DNA from 4 places in the Cobetia sp. MC34 genome. Region 1 is predicted to be linked to each of the others. Evidence: predicted binding sites of a transcription regulator. Region 1 holds the regulator's gene; each other region holds the start of a gene.
What was found. Region 1 encodes LexA, which represses DNA repair genes until DNA is damaged. Its sites were predicted from a motif close to TACTGTNTANNTANACAGTA; they were not measured.
Positions count from the first base shown of each region.

Region 2: dinB (DNA polymerase IV) is a predicted target of LexA. The motif match lies at 3,091-3,110, and genes of this name have one in related genera.
Region 3: recA (recombinase RecA) is a predicted target of LexA. The motif match lies at 1,682-1,701, and genes of this name have one in related genera.
Region 4: ruvC (crossover junction endodeoxyribonuclease RuvC) is a predicted target of LexA. The motif match lies at 2,602-2,621, and genes of this name have one in related genera.

Region 1 is NZ_JADPPY010000001.1:77,576-82,405, forward strand. Features, by position in the region: gene nagZ (beta-N-acetylhexosaminidase) at 1-578, opposite strand, end outside; gene IZU87_RS00335 (L,D-transpeptidase) at 838-1,380, opposite strand; gene IZU87_RS00340 (TetR/AcrR family transcriptional regulator) at 1,380-2,057, opposite strand; gene lexA (transcriptional repressor LexA) at 2,638-3,267, shown strand; gene IZU87_RS00350 (hypothetical protein) at 3,386-3,625, opposite strand; gene IZU87_RS00355 (DUF6586 family protein) at 3,878-4,357, opposite strand; gene topA (type I DNA topoisomerase) at 4,357-4,830, opposite strand, start outside.
Region 2 is NZ_JADPPY010000029.1:2,068-6,897, forward strand. Features, by position in the region: gene bioA (adenosylmethionine--8-amino-7-oxononanoate transaminase) at 1-531, shown strand, start outside; gene IZU87_RS13545 (YrbL family protein) at 670-1,287, opposite strand; gene IZU87_RS13550 (Na+/H+ antiporter family protein) at 1,618-2,964, shown strand; gene dinB (DNA polymerase IV) at 3,129-4,187, shown strand; gene purU (formyltetrahydrofolate deformylase) at 4,305-4,830, opposite strand, start outside.
Region 3 is NZ_JADPPY010000003.1:140,785-145,614, reverse strand. Features, by position in the region: gene IZU87_RS02810 (regulatory protein RecX) at 1-328, opposite strand, end outside; gene recA (recombinase RecA) at 501-1,568, opposite strand; gene IZU87_RS02800 (CinA family protein) at 1,784-2,320, opposite strand; gene mutS (DNA mismatch repair protein MutS) at 2,487-4,830, shown strand, end outside.
Region 4 is NZ_JADPPY010000005.1:72,719-77,548, reverse strand. Features, by position in the region: gene IZU87_RS04405 (FmdB family zinc ribbon protein) at 240-464, shown strand; gene aspS (aspartate--tRNA ligase) at 612-2,399, shown strand; gene ruvC (crossover junction endodeoxyribonuclease RuvC) at 2,680-3,258, shown strand; gene ruvA (Holliday junction branch migration protein RuvA) at 3,571-4,185, shown strand; gene ruvB (Holliday junction branch migration DNA helicase RuvB) at 4,426-4,830, shown strand, end outside.

The DNA.
Region 1 (4,830 bases):
TCCAGATGGGTATCTGCCGAGATGCCACCATGCCCCGGGTAATGCTTGCCGACGGCCGACATGCCCGCCTCCTGCAGCCCGTCGATGAAGGCGCCGCCCACCGCGATGACGTCTTCCGGCGTGGCGCCGAAGCTGCGATCGCCAATGATGGTCGAGCCCGCCACATCGATATCCAGTACCGGCGCAAAGGTGATATCACAGCCGATGGCTGCCATCTCCATGCCCAGCAGCCAGCCGGCATCGCGTGCCAGACCCAGGCCTGCGGCCTGGGCGTCTTCGCCGCAGCCATCACAGTCACGGCCGAGACAGCACTGTGCCAGGCTGCGCATCGATGGCAGGCGTGTCACGCCCTCGCGCAGACGCTGGACGCGCCCGCCCTCCTGATCGATGGCGATCAGCAGGTGCGGATTGACGCTGCGAATCTCGCGGCTCAGCTCCTGTACCTGCTCGGGAGAGGCGCAATTGCGCGCAAACAGGATGACGCCCCCGACGGCAGGGCGTGCCAGCAGTTCACGTTCGTCGCGGGCGAGGGTCAGCCCCGCAACATCGACCATTACGGAGCCCAGTGGCTGTGTCATGTCATCCTTCCTGTCCATGGCCTGCGGCAGTGATGTCCCGTGAAGAGAGGAATCACGACCGCCAGGACTTCATGTCTTTTACGGGGCTCGGCAGCCTGGAAGAAACGTGATGAATCAGGCTGCCAGCGCGAGGAAAGGCGCAATTCTAGCCGACTGAACCCCTATCGAACAGTCGCGGCCAGCTGCGCCCCGGCAAGGGGCTGTCACCCAGGTTCCGGTGACAGCTCATGGAGGGTATCAGACTCGGGCACCAACGCCTTCAGGCATGCAGCAGCACCGGGGTGCCGGGCACAGCCTCGGCAAAGAGTCGCAGCAGGTCGTCATCACGCAAGCGAATGCAGCCGTGGGACGCCGCTACCCCCATGGGCTCCGTGCTGGGCGTGCCATGAAAATAGATGTAGCGGCGCAGGCTATCGACCCGCTCGCCGCGGGCATTGCGACCACGATTGACGCCGGGCTCGCGGCCGCTGAGCCACAGAATGCGCGTCAGGATCCAGTCACGCTCAGGATGCTCTAAGGCAAGCTCGGGCGTGAACACCTCGCCCGTGAAGCGCCGGCCGCGATAGACGGCGCCACGCGGATTGCCCGCCCCGATGGCGGCACGAATCACATGCCAGCCGGTTGGCGTGCAACCGCTGCCGTCGAGCTCGCCGATACCGTTGAGGCCGCTGGAGATCGCGCAGGCATGCACCAGCGCGTCAGGGTCAGCCGCGGGGGGCGGCGCATCACGACTGCCACTCGGCGCGTCATTGCGTATCTCAAGGCTCTGGCGCGAGAGATCCACCGCTACCCAGCAGGCCATCAGCTGGCCGCCTGGGTGACCGCCTCACCATCTCCGAGCGTGGCCGGCAACGGCGCTGCCATCGCCGCGACCACCACCGGCCGCATGTGCTGGATCAGCTCGCGCACCGTGGTGTGATGGCCGTACTCGGCCTCCTCGATATCGCGCAGCGCATCCAGGCCCGAGAAGGTGAATATCACGCTGCCGAGCATGAAGTGCAGACGCCAGAAGCGCTCGTTGTCCGGCAGATCAGGCGTCGCCAGCTTCAGAAGCTCGGCGAAGCGGCTGAAGACCGTGCCGTAATGCTCGCGGATATAGCGCCGCATGTGGCCCTGACCCTGGGTATAGGCAAGCCCGAGCAGGCGCATGAAGGTACGCAGGCTATTGCGCTCGGCCGGCACCTCCAGCACGGTACGCGCCATCACCTCCAGCAGGACCTCCAGCGGCACCTGGCGCCCGGCGCATTGCTGCTCGACGCTGTCGAGTGCCGCGTGGAAACGCTCACTGAACGGGTCGAGATAGCGTGCGAAGACCGCCTGGATCAGCGATTTCTTGGAGCCGAAGTGGTAGTTCACCGCCGCCAGATTGACCTTGGCCTTGCTGGTGATGTTACGCAGTGAGGTCTCGGCGAAGCCGCGCTCGGCGAACAGCACCTCGGCAGTATCGAGGATGCGGGTAACGGTATCGGTCTGGGCCATGGGCGGAACCCTTGTCAGGTAGAAAAGGACTGGAGTCGTAGGTCACGGCGCAAGCCCCGCGCGGCGACTCTCTCATGAGGTGGTGCAGGTTCACCGCAAGGCGCGTTCGATCATGACACCCGTGAGCACTACCATCGGCGAACATTCGTTTGAAACGCTTTGATTCTAGCGCGCCATGCCATGACTGACAATTCTCTCGCGTTTCAAACGCCAGAGGTTTAGCCAAGCCTGATATTCCCTCAGCGCTGACCATCCCGATTCAAGGGCTCGTCATGCTCGGTGACTGACCACCCCGCCAGAGCCAGGCCGGGTTCATCTCCAGACATTCATCTCCAGACATTCATCTCCAGACATTCACCTCCAGGCATTCACTTCCAGACATTCCCTTCAAGAAAGAATGCCTCGGATATCGGCACGAAAAGTCGCCAGGCAGCGATAAGCCGGCGACTACCTGCCCTTTGAGGCCACCACGCAAGCCACGATGCCTTGCATGACCGCCATGACTGGATACAATGACAGTTGTATGGATGCACACCCCGTGCCGTCAGCTCAAGATGCCGCCCAGGCCAAAGGCAATGCCATGACCCAGCCGCTTACTCCGCGCCAGCAGGATGTCTTCGACTTCATCATCAAGACCATCAAGTCCTCTGGCTACCCGCCGACGCGGGCCGAAATCGCCCAGGCGCTGGGCTTCCGCTCGCCGAATGCCGCCGAGGAGCATCTGCGCGCCCTCAAGCGCAAGGGCGCCATCGAGATGGTGCCAGGCACCTCACGCGGCATTCGCGTGCCGTCGCTGGCTGACGTCGACGACAGCGCCAACGATGGCCTGCCGGTGATCGGGGAAGTGGCCGCCGGCAGCCCGATTCTTGCCAGCGAGCATATCGACCGTCATTGTCCGCTGCCGAGCGACTACTTCTCGCCGGCTGCCGACTACCTGCTGCGTGTGCGCGGCGTGTCGATGAAGGATGTGGGGATTCTGGAAGGCGACCTGCTGGCCGTGCACCGCACCACCAGCGTGCGTGACGGGCAGATCGTGGTGGCACGTCTGGGGGATGAGGTCACCGTCAAGCGCTTCCGCCGTGACGGGCACTACGTGTGGCTGGAAGCCGAGAACGAGGATTTCTCGCCGATCAAGGTCGACCTGCGCACGGACAGCCTGGAGATAGAGGGTCTCGGGGTGGGCGTCATCCGCGATGGTGGCCTGCACTGAGGCCTTGACCAGCAGCGCTTTTCTCGCAGAGTTCTGAGCAGCAGAAAAGCCGCACGCATTGCACAAAAAAAACCCGCCTCGAGGCGGGTTTTTTTGTGCGCGAAGCACGAGCGATGAATCAGTGCACGATGCCTTCTGACTGCTCGTCCTCGTCTTCTTCGCCATCCCAGAGGCGAGTCCGGGTGATGGCGTGGTCGATCATCTCACGCGCGACCTCGAAACGATTGTCACGCAGCAGATCAGCAGCCTCGTCCGAAATGCGAATGCTGAGCAGCGGCTCACCTTCGCTTTCCGCGGCGCGCAGAATCACTTCACCATCTTCCATTTGCACAATTTCAAGTACGGCGGGATCGGACACGTCATTCCTCCTGCACGGCATCTCGCGAGATACCGGCGTCGTTGTAATCGTCAGCGCGACGGCTGGCAAGCCCGGCACCGCGTTGCCATCAGCGACGCAGAAAAAAGTACGACCACAGCCAGAGCCATGGTCGTACCGGAGAATGCAGGGCTTGCCACAATGCGATCAGTCTAGCACCCGTGAAGGCGAAACGTCACCCGATTGCCATGCGCCAGTCATCACCAGCGTGCAGCACCAGATCAACGCCTTGACCTACCACTCGACACTCGACTCGCGCAGCTGCGGCAGCAGCGCCTTGAATGCCGTGATGGCGGCGCTGAGACGCTCGGCCAGCGAGGCGCTCGAGGCTGCCGCGATGATCAGACCATCACCACGCGAACGCGATTCCTCGCGGCGAGCGACGCCGCCCTCTTCATGCAGGCGGGTCACATCCGCGACCAGCTCAGACAACCAGCTGTCGGGGCGCTCCAGCAGGCTGCGCAGCTGCTCGACCTCGGCGATGGGCGTCGGCGGCGACGCCAGGCGCTCGCGCCAGCTACCCTGCGGCCAGCGCGCCGTCACGGCACATTCTTCCAGCAATGACGCCAGCGCCAGCTCCAGCAGGGCGAGCGCGCCCTCTTCACCGGCCATGCGACGCGCCACGGCATGCTCATCGTCGCCAGAGGCTGCTGACTGGGCCAGCAGCAACTCAGCCTGATACAGCAGCTGATTGGTACGGGCACGCTGGCTCATCAGCTCTTGGCTCCCTTGCGCTTGTCCTCGACGACCCAGCGGCCGTTGTCGTAGGTCGCCTTCCAACCGGTCGCCTTGCCTTCCTCATCGGTCATGACGTACTGAGCCTTGACCTTGCGCGAGAAGCGAATCTGCGCCGGACGTCCGTCCGGGTCCTGATCCGGGGCCTCGAGAATGAAGTGATACTTCTCCGGCAGCTCGTCGGCGTGCGCCTTGAGCTCCTTGACCAGCGGCGGACGCGTCTCGCGATTCTTGGGGAACTGACTGGCCGCCAGGAACAGGCCACTGGCGCCATCGCGCAGCACGTAGTGGTCCTCGACCTTGACGCAGGCAAGTTCCGGCATCGGAATCGGGTCCATCTTCGGCGGCGCCACCTCACCGGACTTGAGCAGCTTGCGGGTATTCTTGCAATTCTCGTTGGTGCAGCCGAAGTACTTGCCGAAACGCCCGGTCTTGAGCTGCATGTCGGAGCC
Region 2 (4,830 bases), on a different contig from region 1:
TTCGGTCGGACCGGCAAGATGTTTGCCTGTGAACACGCCAATGTCTCTCCCGACATCATGGTGCTCTCCAAGGGACTGACGGGGGGATATCTGGGACATGCCGCCACCCTGGCCCAGAGTCATATCTTCCATGCATTTGATGGCGAGGATGCCAATAGCGCCTTCATGCACGGCCCGACCTTCATGGGCAATCCGCTGGCCTGTCGGGTAGCACTGGAAAGTCTCGCGGTATTCGAGGAAGAGAATTATCTGGGCAAGATTGCCGAGCTCAATCAATTGTTGCGCGGCACCCTGCTGAATTTCTCCCACCCCGCCATTCGCGATATACGCGTATTGGGTGCCACGGCGGTGATAGAAGTGCACGATGCCAGCAGCCTGGCAGGCGCTCAGGCCCATGCCCGTAAACTGGGTGTCTGGTTACGCCCCTTCGGTCGCTGGCTCTATACCATGCCGGCCTATATCACCTCGCCGCAGGACTTGCGCCAGATCACCCATGCGATGACCAGCTACTTCGAGACCCTGGAACACTGATGCACTGATTGCACTGATACACAACACGACTGCCCCTGGCGATGTTCATCAAAGGCGATTGCCATCAGCGACAAGCACCATCAGGGGCAGCCACTCTCGAGCGCCACCAGTATCGAAAGCTATCACCATCAGAGACATTCACCCCCACAGACGGGCTTCGAGTGCCTGATAATCCTCTGGCGAGAGCTGACCGCCCTTGACCAGCTTCTTGAGGAAGTGACGATAACGACGCGCGACCTTGCGCCGCGCCAGCCAGGCGACACTGGTCGCCAGCGGAATGAAGTCAGGATTCGAGATACCGTCGATCAGCCACAATCTGGGCGGCTGGTCGTCGCTGAACTGGACCACGATATTGCGATCATTGAGATCAGACGGAATCAACCAGCGTTTCTCGAGATAGCGATAGAGATTGGCCAGCTCGCTCACCAGCACCTCGGTGCTCAGGCGCTCGGGGGTCTCGAGATGCACCTCGCGCAGTCGGCGTGACGTGGAGCCGTCACTGTCGAGAATCAGATCGAAGACCAGCCCGAGCCCCTCGGCGGTGGCGACACTGCCGTGGTAGGCAGGCACATAGGACCAGTCGCGCATGCCACGTCTGACCAGGCCCTCGAAATAGCGTTGCTCGCGTTCATTCTGGCGGCTGCCCTTGTCAGGGTAACGCGGGACCTTGATGCAGCGATGGGGGTCGTTCGGGTCCTGATAGACACGCCGATCATTTCCCATGCCGATGACGCGGGCATTTTCCAGCTCCAGCATGCGCACTCCTGTTGAATAACGCCTGCGACTGCAGCCGCCGGGCAGCATGGCATTCTACAAAAAGCCGTCATGGCACGCCAACTTGTGCCATTTGGCAGCGCCCACGTTCATCGGTCATTCAGCTTGCGTTGCCCTTCTGGTAAGATAATGCGCCGTTTTTGACGGCATTCAGGAGGAAGCCGCAGGAACACTGCGACAGCAAGGCATTCGTCACGAATGTACACGTCATGCGAGGCATTGCCCCGGGATCGGGTGGCCACGCACCCACAGTTCGCCCGCTCTGTCCGCAATACTCCCAAAGCTGGCACAACCCCACATAGAGGTACTCGCATGAATGCGGTAATTCTGGCCGTCCTGGTCATGGTCGGCCTGTCGTTGGCTCGCGTCTCGGTCGTCTTCGCGCTGGTCGCCGGCGCCCTGGTCGGCGGTCTGTTCAGCGGTCTGTCCCTGACCGACACGCTCGGCGCCTTCAATGACGGTGTCGGCGGCGGCGCCAAGGTCGCGCTGGCCTACGCCACCCTCGGTGCCTTCGCCGTCGCCCTGTCTCGCTCCGGTTTGCCGGACCTGCTCGCCGCACGCCTGATCGGCCTGCTCAATGGCGAAAGCACGCCGCGCCGCCAGACGGCCATCAAGTACGGCCTGCTGGGCAGCGTGACCCTGGTCGCGATTTCCTCCCAGAACCTGATTCCGGTCCACATCGCCTTCATCCCGATCCTGATTCCGCCGCTGCTGGTCGCCATGAACCGCCTGCGCCTGGATCGTCGTGCCGTGGCCTGTGCACTGACCTTCGGCCTGACCGCACCCTACATGCTGCTGCCGGTCGGTTTCGGCTCCATCTTCCTCAACGACATCCTGCTGGCCAATATCAATGAGGCCGGCCAGTCGCTCGGCCTCGACGTGACCCGCGGCATGGTGCCGATGGCGATGGCGATTCCGGTCGGCGGCATGTTCCTCGGCCTGCTGACGGCGTTGTTCGTCTCCTACCGCAAGCCGCGTGACTACGCGACCCGCGAGATCAAGTCCAGCAACGTACCGCATCACACGCCCATGCACACGCCGTCCAAGAGCGGCCTGATCATGGCAGGCATCGCCATCATCGCCGCCCTCGGCATTCAGCTGTATTCCGGCTCGATGATTCTCGGCGGCCTGGTCGGCTTCGCCATCCTCTCGCTGGGTGGCCTGTTCAAGTGGAACGAAGCGGATGACCTCTTCACGTCCGGCATGCGCATGATGGCGCTGATCGGCTTCATCATGATCTCGGCGGCAGGTTTCGCTTCCGTGATGAAGGCCACCGGCGACATCCAGACCCTGGTCGACGCCTCCTTCCACATCATCGGTGACAACAAGCCGCTGGCCGCGCTGGTCATGCTGATGGTCGGCCTGTTCATCACCCTGGGTATCGGCTCCAGCTTCTCGACCATTCCGATCATTGCCGCCATCTACGTACCGCTGGCGCTGCAATTCGGCTTCTCGCCGCTGGCCACCGTCGCGCTGATCGGCACCGCCGCCGCGCTGGGGGATGCCGGCTCACCTGCCTCTGACTCGACCCTCGGCCCGACGGCCGGCCTGAATGTCGATCAGCAGCACGACCACATCTGGGACAGCGTGGTGCCGACCTTCATCCACTACAACATCCCGCTGATCGTGTTCGGCTGGGTGGCCGCGATGACGCTGTAATCCGCTGAGCGACAGTCTCGCACCAAAGCGAGATGCCAGACATGCCAACGCCCGACAGAGAGGACCTTTCTCACTGTCGGGCGTTGTCGTTGCTGAGCCGGCTCAGGCGCAATGAATGAGCGCCGCTACTGGACAGCCATCCAGTCTTTTAGCATGATGCGCGCATGCGCAAGATCCTCCACGCCGACTGCGATTGCTTCTATGCCGCCGTCGAGATGCTCCGCCATCCCGAGTGGCGCGAGGTGCCCATCGCCATCGGTGGCCGCACCGAGCAACGCGGTGTCATCGCCACCTGCAACTATCCCGCGCGTGCCTTCGGCGTACGCTCGGCGATGTCGACTGCCCGCGCGCTGCGCCTGTGCCCACAGCTGATTCTGGTGCCACCGGACTTCGAGCGCTACCGGGCCGTTTCCGCCGAGATCCAGTCACTCTTCCATGAGCTGACGCCCCTGGTGGAGCCCCTCTCGCTGGATGAGGCCTATCTGGATGTCAGCGCCGTGACTGACTTTCAGGGCAGCGCCACCTGGATGGCGCGCTGGTTGAAGGAAGAGGCGCTCAAGCGCACCGGCATCACGCTTTCCCTTGGCGTGGCCGCCAACAAGTTTCTGGCCAAGATCGCCAGTGACTGGGAAAAGCCCGACGGCCTGACAGTGATCACGCCCGAGACCAGCGACGCCTTCATCCGCCAGCTGCCCGTCGGCAAGCTGCACGGGGTCGGCCCCGCGACGCTGGCGCGTCTGACACGCCTGGGCATCACCACCTGCGAGGACATGCGCACCACGCCGTTGACGACACTGGCCGAGCACTTCGGCAAGTTCGGCACCCGCCTGCACGAACTGGCGCACGGCATCGATGAGCGACCGGTGCGTGTCGAGCGTGAGCGCAAGTCGATCAGTGTCGAGCACACCTTCGATCACGACCTGCCTGATCTACCGGCCTGCCTCGAGCGCCTGCCTGCCCTGCTCGAACGCCTGACCAGTCGTCACGCCCGTCATGACCAGCCGGTGCTGGCCAAGCAGTTCGTCAAGATCCGCTTCAGCAACTTCGAGAGCACCACGCTGGAAAGCCTGCTCCCCGCCTCGACCACCACGCTGCCGAGCGCCAACAGCTTCGCCCTGCTGATGGAGCAAGCCTGGCAACGCGGCCATCGCCCTGTCCGCCTGCTGGGCGTCGGCGTACGCCTCAAGGCCCGCGAGGACGCCCAGCAGCTGGGATTGTTCTAGCTCGCGCCAGGCGCCCACCCCATCCCGCAAACAACAAAGCCGGCACCTGAAACAGGTACCGGCTTCTTCGTCACGACCTCAGGTCGATGACAGACTCATGCGCTGAGCAAGCGGGGCTCAGGCGAAGACGATGGTCTTGTTGCCGTGGATCAGCACGCGATCCTGCAGGTGCCAACGCAGCCCGCGCGCCAGCACCTTCTGCTCGACATCACGGCCGATGCGCACCAGTTCCTCGGCGGTATGGCAGTGAGTGACGCGATGGATGTCCTGCTCGATGATCGGGCCGGCATCCAGTTCTTCGGTCACGTAATGGCAGGTCGCCCCGATCAGCTTGACCCCACGCCCGAAGGCCTGGTGATACGGCTTGGCGCCCACGAAGGAAGGCAGGAAGCTGTGGTGGATGTTGATCAGGCGACCGGCATAGCGCTCACACAGGCTCGGCGGAATGATCTGCATGTAGCGCGCCAGCACGATGCAATCGGCTTGGGATTCTTCCACCAGACGCTCGACTTCGGCAAAGGCCGGTGCCTTGTCATTCTTGTCGACCGGCACGTGATGGAACGGAATGCCGTGCCATTCCACCAGCGAGCGCATGTCATCGTGGTTGGAGATGACGCAGGGAATCTCGCAATCCAGATCACCG
Region 3 (4,830 bases), on a different contig from region 1:
GGAAGCTGGCGGCAAAGCGCTCATCGGATTGCAGGCCCTCCTCGGCCATGCGCTCCAGCACCTCCTCGATCAGCAGCTCGACCTCATCGCGACTCAAGGCCGCCTGTGCGCCCTCCTCGCCCGCGGCTTGCCGCTCTGCCAACTCGTCATCGCTGACCGCCCGCAGGTAGTCACGCTCCTTGAGATAGTCGTGCAGCTCGCGGCGGCTATGTTCGCGGCGCGCCAGTCGCGCGATGGCATCATTGCGCGCACGCCGCTGCGGCGTCATCGCGCCTGAGTCGAGCGGTTGATACTCAGGCCCACCCATTTCAGCGCTGTCATCGTGCATGGTCATGCTCCCCGGGGTTGAGCAGAAGGACATCGATGGACGTGAACGCAAGGCGCCCGCCTCCGAGTCATCGGGGCGGGCGCCTTGGGATCATCTCACCGGGTCGGAAACGACACGTTGAGATGACGCCAGCCTGGCGGCTGGCGCTCTTGCTCTTTCTTCTGGACGAACCTCAATCGAGATCGATATCCAGGTCGTCTTCACTCTCGGCGGCCGCGGTCTCTTTCGGCTCTTCCTTGGCTTCCGGCGCTGCCAGCAACTGGGCACGGATCTGGGTTTCAATCTCCTCCATGATGGCGGGATTGTCTTCCAGGTACTGGGCGGAGTTGGCCTTGCCCTGACCGATCTTGCTGCCCTGATAGCTGTACCAGGCGCCTGACTTGCCGACCAGACCACACTGCACACCCAGGTCGATCACCTCACCGGCGTGATAGATGCCCTTGCCGTAGAGAATCTGGAACTCGGCCTGACGGAACGGCGGCGCGACCTTGTTCTTGACGACCTTGACGCGGGTCTCGTTACCGGTGACTTCATCACCGGACTTCACGGAGCCGGTACGACGGATATCCAGACGCACACTGGAGTAGAACTTCAGTGCGTTACCGCCAGTCGTGGTTTCGGGGCTACCGAACATCACGCCGATCTTCATGCGGATCTGGTTGATGAACACCACCATGCAGTTGGCGTTCTTGATGTGACCGGTCACCTTGCGCAGCGCCTGGGACATCAGACGCGCCTGCAGGCCGACGTGGGAGTCACCCATCTCGCCTTCGATCTCGGCACGCGGCGTCAGCGCCGCCACAGAGTCGACGATGATGACGTCAACACCGCCGGAGCGTACCAGCATGTCGACGATCTCGAGCGCCTGCTCACCGGTGTCCGGCTGGGAGACCAGCATCTCGTCCAGATTGACGCCCAGCTTCTCGGCGTAGGACGGATCCAGTGCGTGCTCGGCATCGATGAAGGCACAGACCTTGCCCTGCTTCTGCGCCTGGGCGATGACCGAGAGGGTCAGTGTCGTCTTGCCCGAGGATTCCGGACCGTAGATCTCGACCACGCGCCCGAAGGGCAGGCCGCCGATGCCGAGTGCGATATCCAGCCCCAGAGAACCGGTGGAAACCGACGGGATGGCCACACGCGGGGCATCGCCCATGCGCATGACGGCGCCCTTGCCGAACTGGCGCTCGATCTGGGACAGCGCCGCGTTCAGCGCCTTGGTACGATTGTCGTCCTTTGCCATGTGGCCTCCTGTCGAACGGCGGAGCCACACGGGCTACCACCTAGAATAGAGAATTCTGTCACTGAGAGCTGAGCAGACACCGTCAGACTAGCGGCTGAGGTGTCGTGGCAAAACCCTGTATACATGGACAGTATAATGCCGCAAGTTGCGTCACTCTGCCAGTCCGGTGATGCGCTTTTTCAGGCAGCACCCTCAACGCGGGGCTTGCATCGGGCTCACGCGTCTTCGGTGCCGATCTGCAAGGCCTCCACGCGCTCGATCAAGCCCTGTAACGCTTCCCGCACGGCGGCGTCACGCACGGCCTGCCGGTCGCCGGGAAAGTGACAGCAGCGTGCCTGCTGGCGCGCCTCACTCCCCCACGCCAGCCACACGGTGCCGACGGGCTTCTCGTCACTTCCCCCGCCGGGGCCGGCCACACCGCTGATCGCCACCCCCAGCTCAGCGCCACTTTCGCGACAGGCGCCCCGCACCATCTCGCACACGACCGCCTCTGAGACGGCACCGAATGTTTCAAACGATGTCTCACTGACCCCCAGCAGGCGCTGCTTGGTGGCATTGGAATAGGTCACGTAGCCCGCATCGAAATAGCTGGAGCTACCGGCAATCGCCGTGATCGCCGCACTCACCCCACCCCCGGTGCACGACTCGGCGGTGGTGACGCGCACGCCGCGCGCGACTGCCAGCGCCTGCAACTGCTCAGCCAGGGCATTCGCGCACGCAGCCTCGGGGGTCGTACCAGTCAATCGGCTCACGAACTTTCTCCTTGTGGAGGTCATCGGGTGAAAAGGGCAGCGAGCATGAGACATCACAGGCATTGGAGCCGGCCGCGCCAGTCCGTAGAATATCGCGCATCCCGCATGCCGTGCTCTCGCATGTGTGCTTTTTCCCATTGCAGTGCAGTCAAGGAAGTCCATGGCCATGGCCAAGAACAGCGCGCCCCAGATGACGCCGATGATGACGCAGTACATGAAGATCAAACGCGAGCACCCCGGCGTGCTGCTGTTCTATCGCATGGGCGACTTCTATGAACTGTTTCATGAGGACGCCAAGCGCGCAGCACAACTGCTCGATATCACGTTGACGGCGCGCGGCAGCTCCGGTGGCTCACCGATTCCCATGGCAGGGGTGCCCTACCACAGCGCTGAAGGCTATCTGGCACGCCTGGTCAAGATGGGCGAATCGGTGGCCATCTGCGAGCAGATCGGCGACCCGGCGACCAGCAAGGGGCCTGTCGAGCGCAAGGTCGTGCGTATCGTCACCCCGGGGACGCTGCACGATGAGGCGCTGCTGGATGCCAGCCGCGACAACCTGCTGGTGGCGCTGCACCGTGATGGCGAGACCTGGGGCCTGGCCGCTCTCGAGCTCTCCTCCGGTCGCTTCAGCGTGCTCGAGGTCAATGGTGATGACGAGCTGCTGGCCGAGATCCAGCGTCTGTCGCCTGCCGAAGTCATGGTCGGCGAAAGCCGTACCCTCCCCGCCAGCCTGGCCTCGCGCCCGGGCCTGACCCGCCAGAGCGATTGGCACTTCGATCACGAGACTGCCTTGCGCCTGCTGTGCGATCAGTTCGGCGTCCAGGACCTCAACGGCTTCGGCTGCAGCCACCTGACGCGCGCCGTCACGGCAGCCGGTGCCCTGCTCGACTACGCTCGCGACACCCAGCGTACCGGCCTGCCCCACGTGACCGCGCTGGCCGTCGAGAGCCGCGATGACTCGGTGGTGATCGATGCCGCCAGCCGTCGCAACCTCGAGATCGACACCAACCTGGGCGGCACCAGCGACAACACGCTGGCCAGCGTGCTGGACGTCACCGCGACCGCGATGGGTTCACGCCTGCTCAAGCGCTGGCTCAACCGCCCGCTGCGCGATCAGCTCCAGATCGGCCAGCGTCAGGCGGCGGTGCAACGTCTGCTGGATGGCGACTACCCCTTCGAGCTGCAAGGCCTGCTCAAGCGCATCGGCGATGTGGAGCGTATCCTCGCCCGTGTCGCGCTGCGCAGCGCACGCCCCCGTGACATGGCACGCCTGCGCGATGGCCTCAACACTCTGCCCGAGCTGCGCGCCGTGCTCGCCAGCGTCGAAAAAGGCAGCGCCATCGATGACCTGCGCGATGCCATCCGCCTGTTCCCGGCACTTTCCGCGATGCTCAGCGAGGCGCTGGTCGAGAATCCGCCGGTGGTGCTGCGCGATGGTGGCGTGATCGCCGATGGCTACGACGATGAGCTGGACGAGTATCGCGGCCTGTCCGAGAACGCCGGCCAGTATCTGGTCGCACTCGAGACCCGCGAGCGCGAGCGCACCGGCCTGAGCAACCTCAAGGTCGGCTACAACCGCGTGCATGGCTACTTCATCGAGCTGCCGCGCTCGCAATCGGCCGAGGCCCCGCCGGAATACATCCGTCGCCAGACCCTCAAGAATGCCGAGCGCTTCATCATCCCCGAGCTCAAGGAGTTCGAGGACAAGGCGCTGTCTGCCAAGTCCAAGTCACTGGCGCGCGAGAAGCTGCTGTACGAGCACCTGCTGGATGACCTGAATACCGAACTGGATGGCCTGCAGCAGACGGCCCGCGCACTGGCGTCACTGGATGTGCTGACCGCCTTCGCCGATCGCGCTGCCTCGCTCGATTTCGTGCGCCCCGAACTCAGCGAGACCCCGGGCATCGATATCGAAGGCGGACGCCACCCGGTGGTCGAGCATGTCAGCGATCATCCCTTCGTTCCCAACGATGTGCGCTTCGATGATGCGCGGCGCATGCTGGTGATCACCGGCCCCAACATGGGCGGTAAATCCACCTACATGCGCCAGACGGCACTGATCGCTCTGCTCGCGCATACCGGCAGCTTCGTGCCGGCGTCGCGCGCCTGCATCGGCCCGCTGGACCGCATCTTCACGCGCATCGGCTCCTCGGATGACCTGGCCGGCGGCCGCTCGACCTTCATGGTCGAGATGACAGAGACCGCCAGCATCCTGCACAACGCCACTGACGAGAGCCTGGTGTTGATGGATGAAATCGGCCGCGGCACCTCGACCTTCGATGGCCTGTCACTGGCATGGGCCAGCGCCGAGCATCTGGCGCGCACGCGTGCCTTCACCCTGTTCGCGACTCATTACTTCGAGATGACAGCGCTGCCCGAGCATGCCGATGCCGTCGCCAACGTGCATCTGACGGCCGCTGAGCACGGCGATGGCATCGTCTTCATGCACCGCGTCGAGGAAGGCCCCGCCAGCCAGAGCTATGGCCTGCAGGTAGCCCAGCTGGCTGGGG
Region 4 (4,830 bases), on a different contig from region 1:
CCGGTTTGTGCTTGGGTGTTGCCCCGCACGGGGCCGAGCACGCTATAATGTGCCCCTTTCGCTTTGACTTGAAAGCCGCTCAACTGGCCTTATTGTAGGCGTCTCTTGCTGGTGCTTGCGAAAGCTCTCATGTTGGGGCCGCAGGTGCGCTGAACGCAAGACGCGCCGCAAGGCATAACATTGTCATGGTTCACGGTGCTCAGACAGCCCCGTGACCAGTATTGTCAGGAAAGAAAACCATGCCGATCTATGAATACCACTGCAAGGCCTGTGGCCATCGGATGGACAAGTTGCAGAAGATCAGCGCTGCGCCGCTGACGGAGTGCCCGGAATGCAAGACGGACCAGCTCGAGAAGCTGGTCTCCGCCGCCGGGTTCCGTCTGGCAGGCAGTGGCTGGTACGAGACGGATTTCAAGTCCGGCAGCAAGAAGAATCTGGCCGGTGGTAGCGACAGCACCGCCTGACACAGCTGGGATAGTGCGTCAGGCATCAGCGTGATGAGGGTCAAGGGCGCCCAGCGGGTACCCTTGACCCTCATCGCCAACGGCAGGCCCTCTGAGACAGATGCGCATCAGCGCGTCGATCATGAATTTGAGCAACAAGGAATCAACATGCGCAGCCACTATTGCGGCAAACTGAACGAGACCCTGATCGATCAGGATGTCACTCTGTGCGGGTGGGTGCACCGCCGTCGCGACCACGGTGGCGTCATCTTCCTCGACATGCGCGACCGTGATGGCATCGCCCAGATCGTCGTCGATCCGGACACCGTCGATGCCTTCGCCACTGCCGACAAGGCGCGCAGCGAGTTCGTGCTGCGTATCAAGGGCCGTATCCGTCTGCGCCCGGAAGGCACCCAGAATCCGAACATGCCGACAGGCATGATCGAAGTGCTGGCCAAGGACGTCGAAGTGCTCAACACCGCACAGACGCCGCCGTTCCAGCTCGACGACCACAACAAGGTCGGTGAGGAAGTTCGCCTCAAGTATCGTTATGTCGACCTGCGTCGTCCCGACATGATCGAGAAGCTGCGTCTGCGCTCGCGTATCACTCACAGCGTGCGCGCCCAGCTCGAAGCCCTGGGCTTCCTCGACATCGAAACTCCGATCCTGACACGTGCCACGCCGGAAGGCGCACGTGACTATCTGGTGCCGAGCCGCACCTACGCCGGCAGCTTCTTCGCACTGCCGCAGTCTCCGCAGCTGTTCAAGCAGCTGCTGATGGTCGCCGGTGTCGATCGTTACTACCAGATCGCCAAATGCTTCCGTGATGAAGACCTGCGTGCTGACCGTCAGCCGGAGTTCACCCAGATCGACCTCGAAGCCAGCTTCGTCGACGAGCAGGACATCATGGGCATGACCGAGACCATGATCCGTGGCCTCTACAAGGAAGTGCTCGATGTCGAGCTGGGCGACTTCCCGACCATGCCGTACTCCGAGGCCATCAGCCGTTTCGGTTCCGACAAGCCGGACCTGCGTATCCCGCTGGAACTGGTCGATGTCGATGACCTGATGAGCGGCGTGGACTTCAAGGTCTTCTCCGGTCCGGCCAAGGACGACAAGGGCCGTGTCGCCGCACTGCGTGTGCCGGGCGGTGCCAGCCTGTCACGCAAGGAAATCGACGCCTACACCAAGTTCGTCGGCATCTACGGTGCCAAGGGCCTGGCGTGGATCAAGGTCAACGAACGTGCCAAGGGCATCGAGGGGCTGCAGTCGCCGATCGTCAAGTTCATGGAAGACGTCGTGGATGAAGTGCTGGACCGCTGTGGCGCCGTCGATGGCGACATCGTGTTCTTCGGTGCTGACAAGGCCAACATCGTGGCCGAGGCCATCGGTGCGCTGCGCGTCAAGCTGGGTGAAGACCTCAACCTCTACACCCGCGAGTGGGCACCGCTGTGGGTCGTCGACTTCCCGATGTTCGAAGCCGATGCCAACGGCCGCCTGAGCGCGCTGCACCACCCGTTCACCGCGCCGTCCTGCACGCCGGAAGAGCTCAAGGCCAACCCGGAAGCGGCACTGTCTCGCGCCTACGACATGGTCATCAACGGCACCGAGCTGGGTGGCGGCTCCATCCGTATCCACGATCAGGCCATGCAGCGTACCGTGTTCGAGGTGCTGGGCATCGGTGAAGAAGAAGCGGAAGAGAAGTTCGGCTTCCTGCTCGACGCCCTGAAGTTCGGCGCGCCGCCCCATGGTGGTCTGGCCTTCGGTCTCGACCGTCTGGTGATGCTGATGACCGGCGCCAAGACCATTCGTGAAGTGATTGCCTTCCCGAAAACCCAGAGCGCCGGCTGCATGATGACCGACGCCCCGGGCGTGGTCAGCGGTGAGCAGCTCAAGGAGCTGAACATCCGTCTGCGTCAGAAGGTCAAGGTCGAAGACGAAAGCGGTCAGGCCTGATTCAGCGGCGCATGACCGAGAGAGTGACTGGTGGGGCCGTCTGGACTGATTCGATCAGACAAGGGCGGTCCCGCGGTGGCAGGTTTGCCCCTTTGGCCTGGTAGGCAAAGGGGCGAGCAAGCCCGACAAGGCGGTGCGAGACTGTTTGCTGGCGTTCACGTCAGGCAATGACAGTGTCGCACCGCCTTTTTTGTGGCATGGTGGCTGGTTATATACACAGTAAGAGCGATGGCGCGATGACGACAGCGAAGAGGCAAGGTGTGAGAAGCGAGGCGGCAGCATGATCATTCTTGGCATCGACCCGGGCTCACGTCTGACCGGGTATGGGGTATTGGATGTCTCTGCGGCTCAGCCTCGCTATGTGGACAGTGGCTGCATTCGCATGTCACAGGTCAGCCTGGATCAGCGCCTGGCGCAGATCTATGCCGGTATCAGCGAGGTGATCGCCCTGCATCGCCCCGCGGAATTCGCCATCGAGCAGGTCTTCATGTCCAAGAACGCCGATTCGGCGCTCAAGCTGGGCCAGGCGCGCGGAGCTGCCATCGTGTGTGCGGCCAATCACGGCTTGCCGGTGTTCGAATATGGGCCGCGGCAGATCAAGCAGGCCGTGACCGGTACCGGTGCCGCCGAGAAGTCTCAGGTGCAGCATATGGTCACGCATACGCTCAAGCTCTCCGCCACGCCGCAGGCCGATGCCGCCGATGCGCTGGCCATTGCCCTGACGCATTGTTTCGCGCGTCGACGCCTGACGCCCGGCAATGATCAGCTGGAAGCCTTGGGGCTGGGGAATACCAGTCGACGCAAGGGAACCCGCGTGCGGCGTAGCAGCAGCTGGCGAGACTTCGAGTCCGACGCCTGACATGCCGTTGAGCGACAAATGCGGTATTGTGCTCAATTAATAGCGATTTTTCAGTCACTTGTAGAGTGTCTGCCGAGCCTGGCAGCAGCCGATTGCGTGATGCGCCAAGCCGCGTGGCATCAGGCTTCGTGCCATCACCCAAGGTATGACTGTCAGAAAGATGCGACAAATTCGTCGTGACACTGGGACATGCCGCCTACGCTTCATCTTTGGTAGGCTTGCCCGCATTGTAACAATCCGTGCAGAGAATCGGGTCTGCGAGCAGCACGATCCCACCGAACACGTTCTCTGCCGAGCAAGGACAGCCGCAACATGATTGGACGCCTGACCGGGACATTGCTGGAAAAACAACCGCCGCAGCTGGTGCTTGACGTACAGGGTGTCGGTTATGAACTGGAAGCTTCGATGAACACCCTGTTGGGCTTGCCGGCCGTGGGCGAACATTGCCAGCTTTACACCCACCTGGTGGTGCGCGAAGACGCGCAGTTGCTGTATGGCTTCGGCAAGGAGCCCGAGCGTCGTCTGTTCCGTGAATTGATCAAGATCTCCGGTGTCGGTCCGCGACTGGCGCTGGCGATTCTGTCGGGAATGGAGCAGTCCGATTTCATTCGCTGTGTTCACGATGAAGATAGCCGGGCGCTGACACGTCTGCCGGGCGTCGGCAAGAAGACGGCGGATCGCCTGATCATCGAGATGCGTGATCGCCTCAAGCATTGGACGCTGCCGGCGGATGATGGGCTGGATGAAATGGCGCGTGCCTCCCAGCCGCAACCGCCGGTCACGCATCCTCTGGCGGATGCCGAAGCCGCGCTGGTGTCTCTGGGCTACAAGCCTGTCGAGGCGGCCAAGATGCTCTCCGGGCTCGAGACCGGCGCCTCCACGGAAGCGCTCATCAAGGCGGCGCTGGCGCGCAAGATGGCCAGCTGAAGCTCCGCCAGGGCAGCAAACATGCGCCCTATAGTTTCCGTGAAGGAAACGGCGCATCGTGATTGGATTTATTGACTAGGGGTTGGCAGGTTACTGGGGTAGAAAGTGCGCGCTTGAACGTAGATGCGCTAGATCGTTGCACCGCCCTGGCAAACCTTGCCACCTGCCACTGACGCACGTTCATGGCCCATGACCCGCGTCATGTGCGTGACCTGCGTCATCAGGAGTTGAGCAAGCATCATGATGGAGTCGGACCGACTGATCTCCGCGGCGACGCATGATCCGGAAGAGCGGATCGATCGCGCCAACCGGCCACGCACGCTGAGTGACTACATCGGACAGCCCATCGTCCGCGAGCAGATGGAAATCTTCATCAGTGCCGCGCGAGGACGAGGCGATAGTCTGGATCACACCCTGGTCTTCGGCCCGCCCGGCCTCGGCAAGACGACGCTGGCGCATATCATCGCCAGCGAGATGAGTGTCGATATCAAGTCGACCTCGGGGCCGGTGCTGGAGCGGGCAGGGGACCTGGCAGCGATGCTGACCAACCTGCAGGAAGGCGATGTCCTTTTCATCGACGAGATTCACCGCCTGTCACCGGCCGTCGAGGAAGTGCTCTATCCGGCGATGGAAGATTACCAGCTC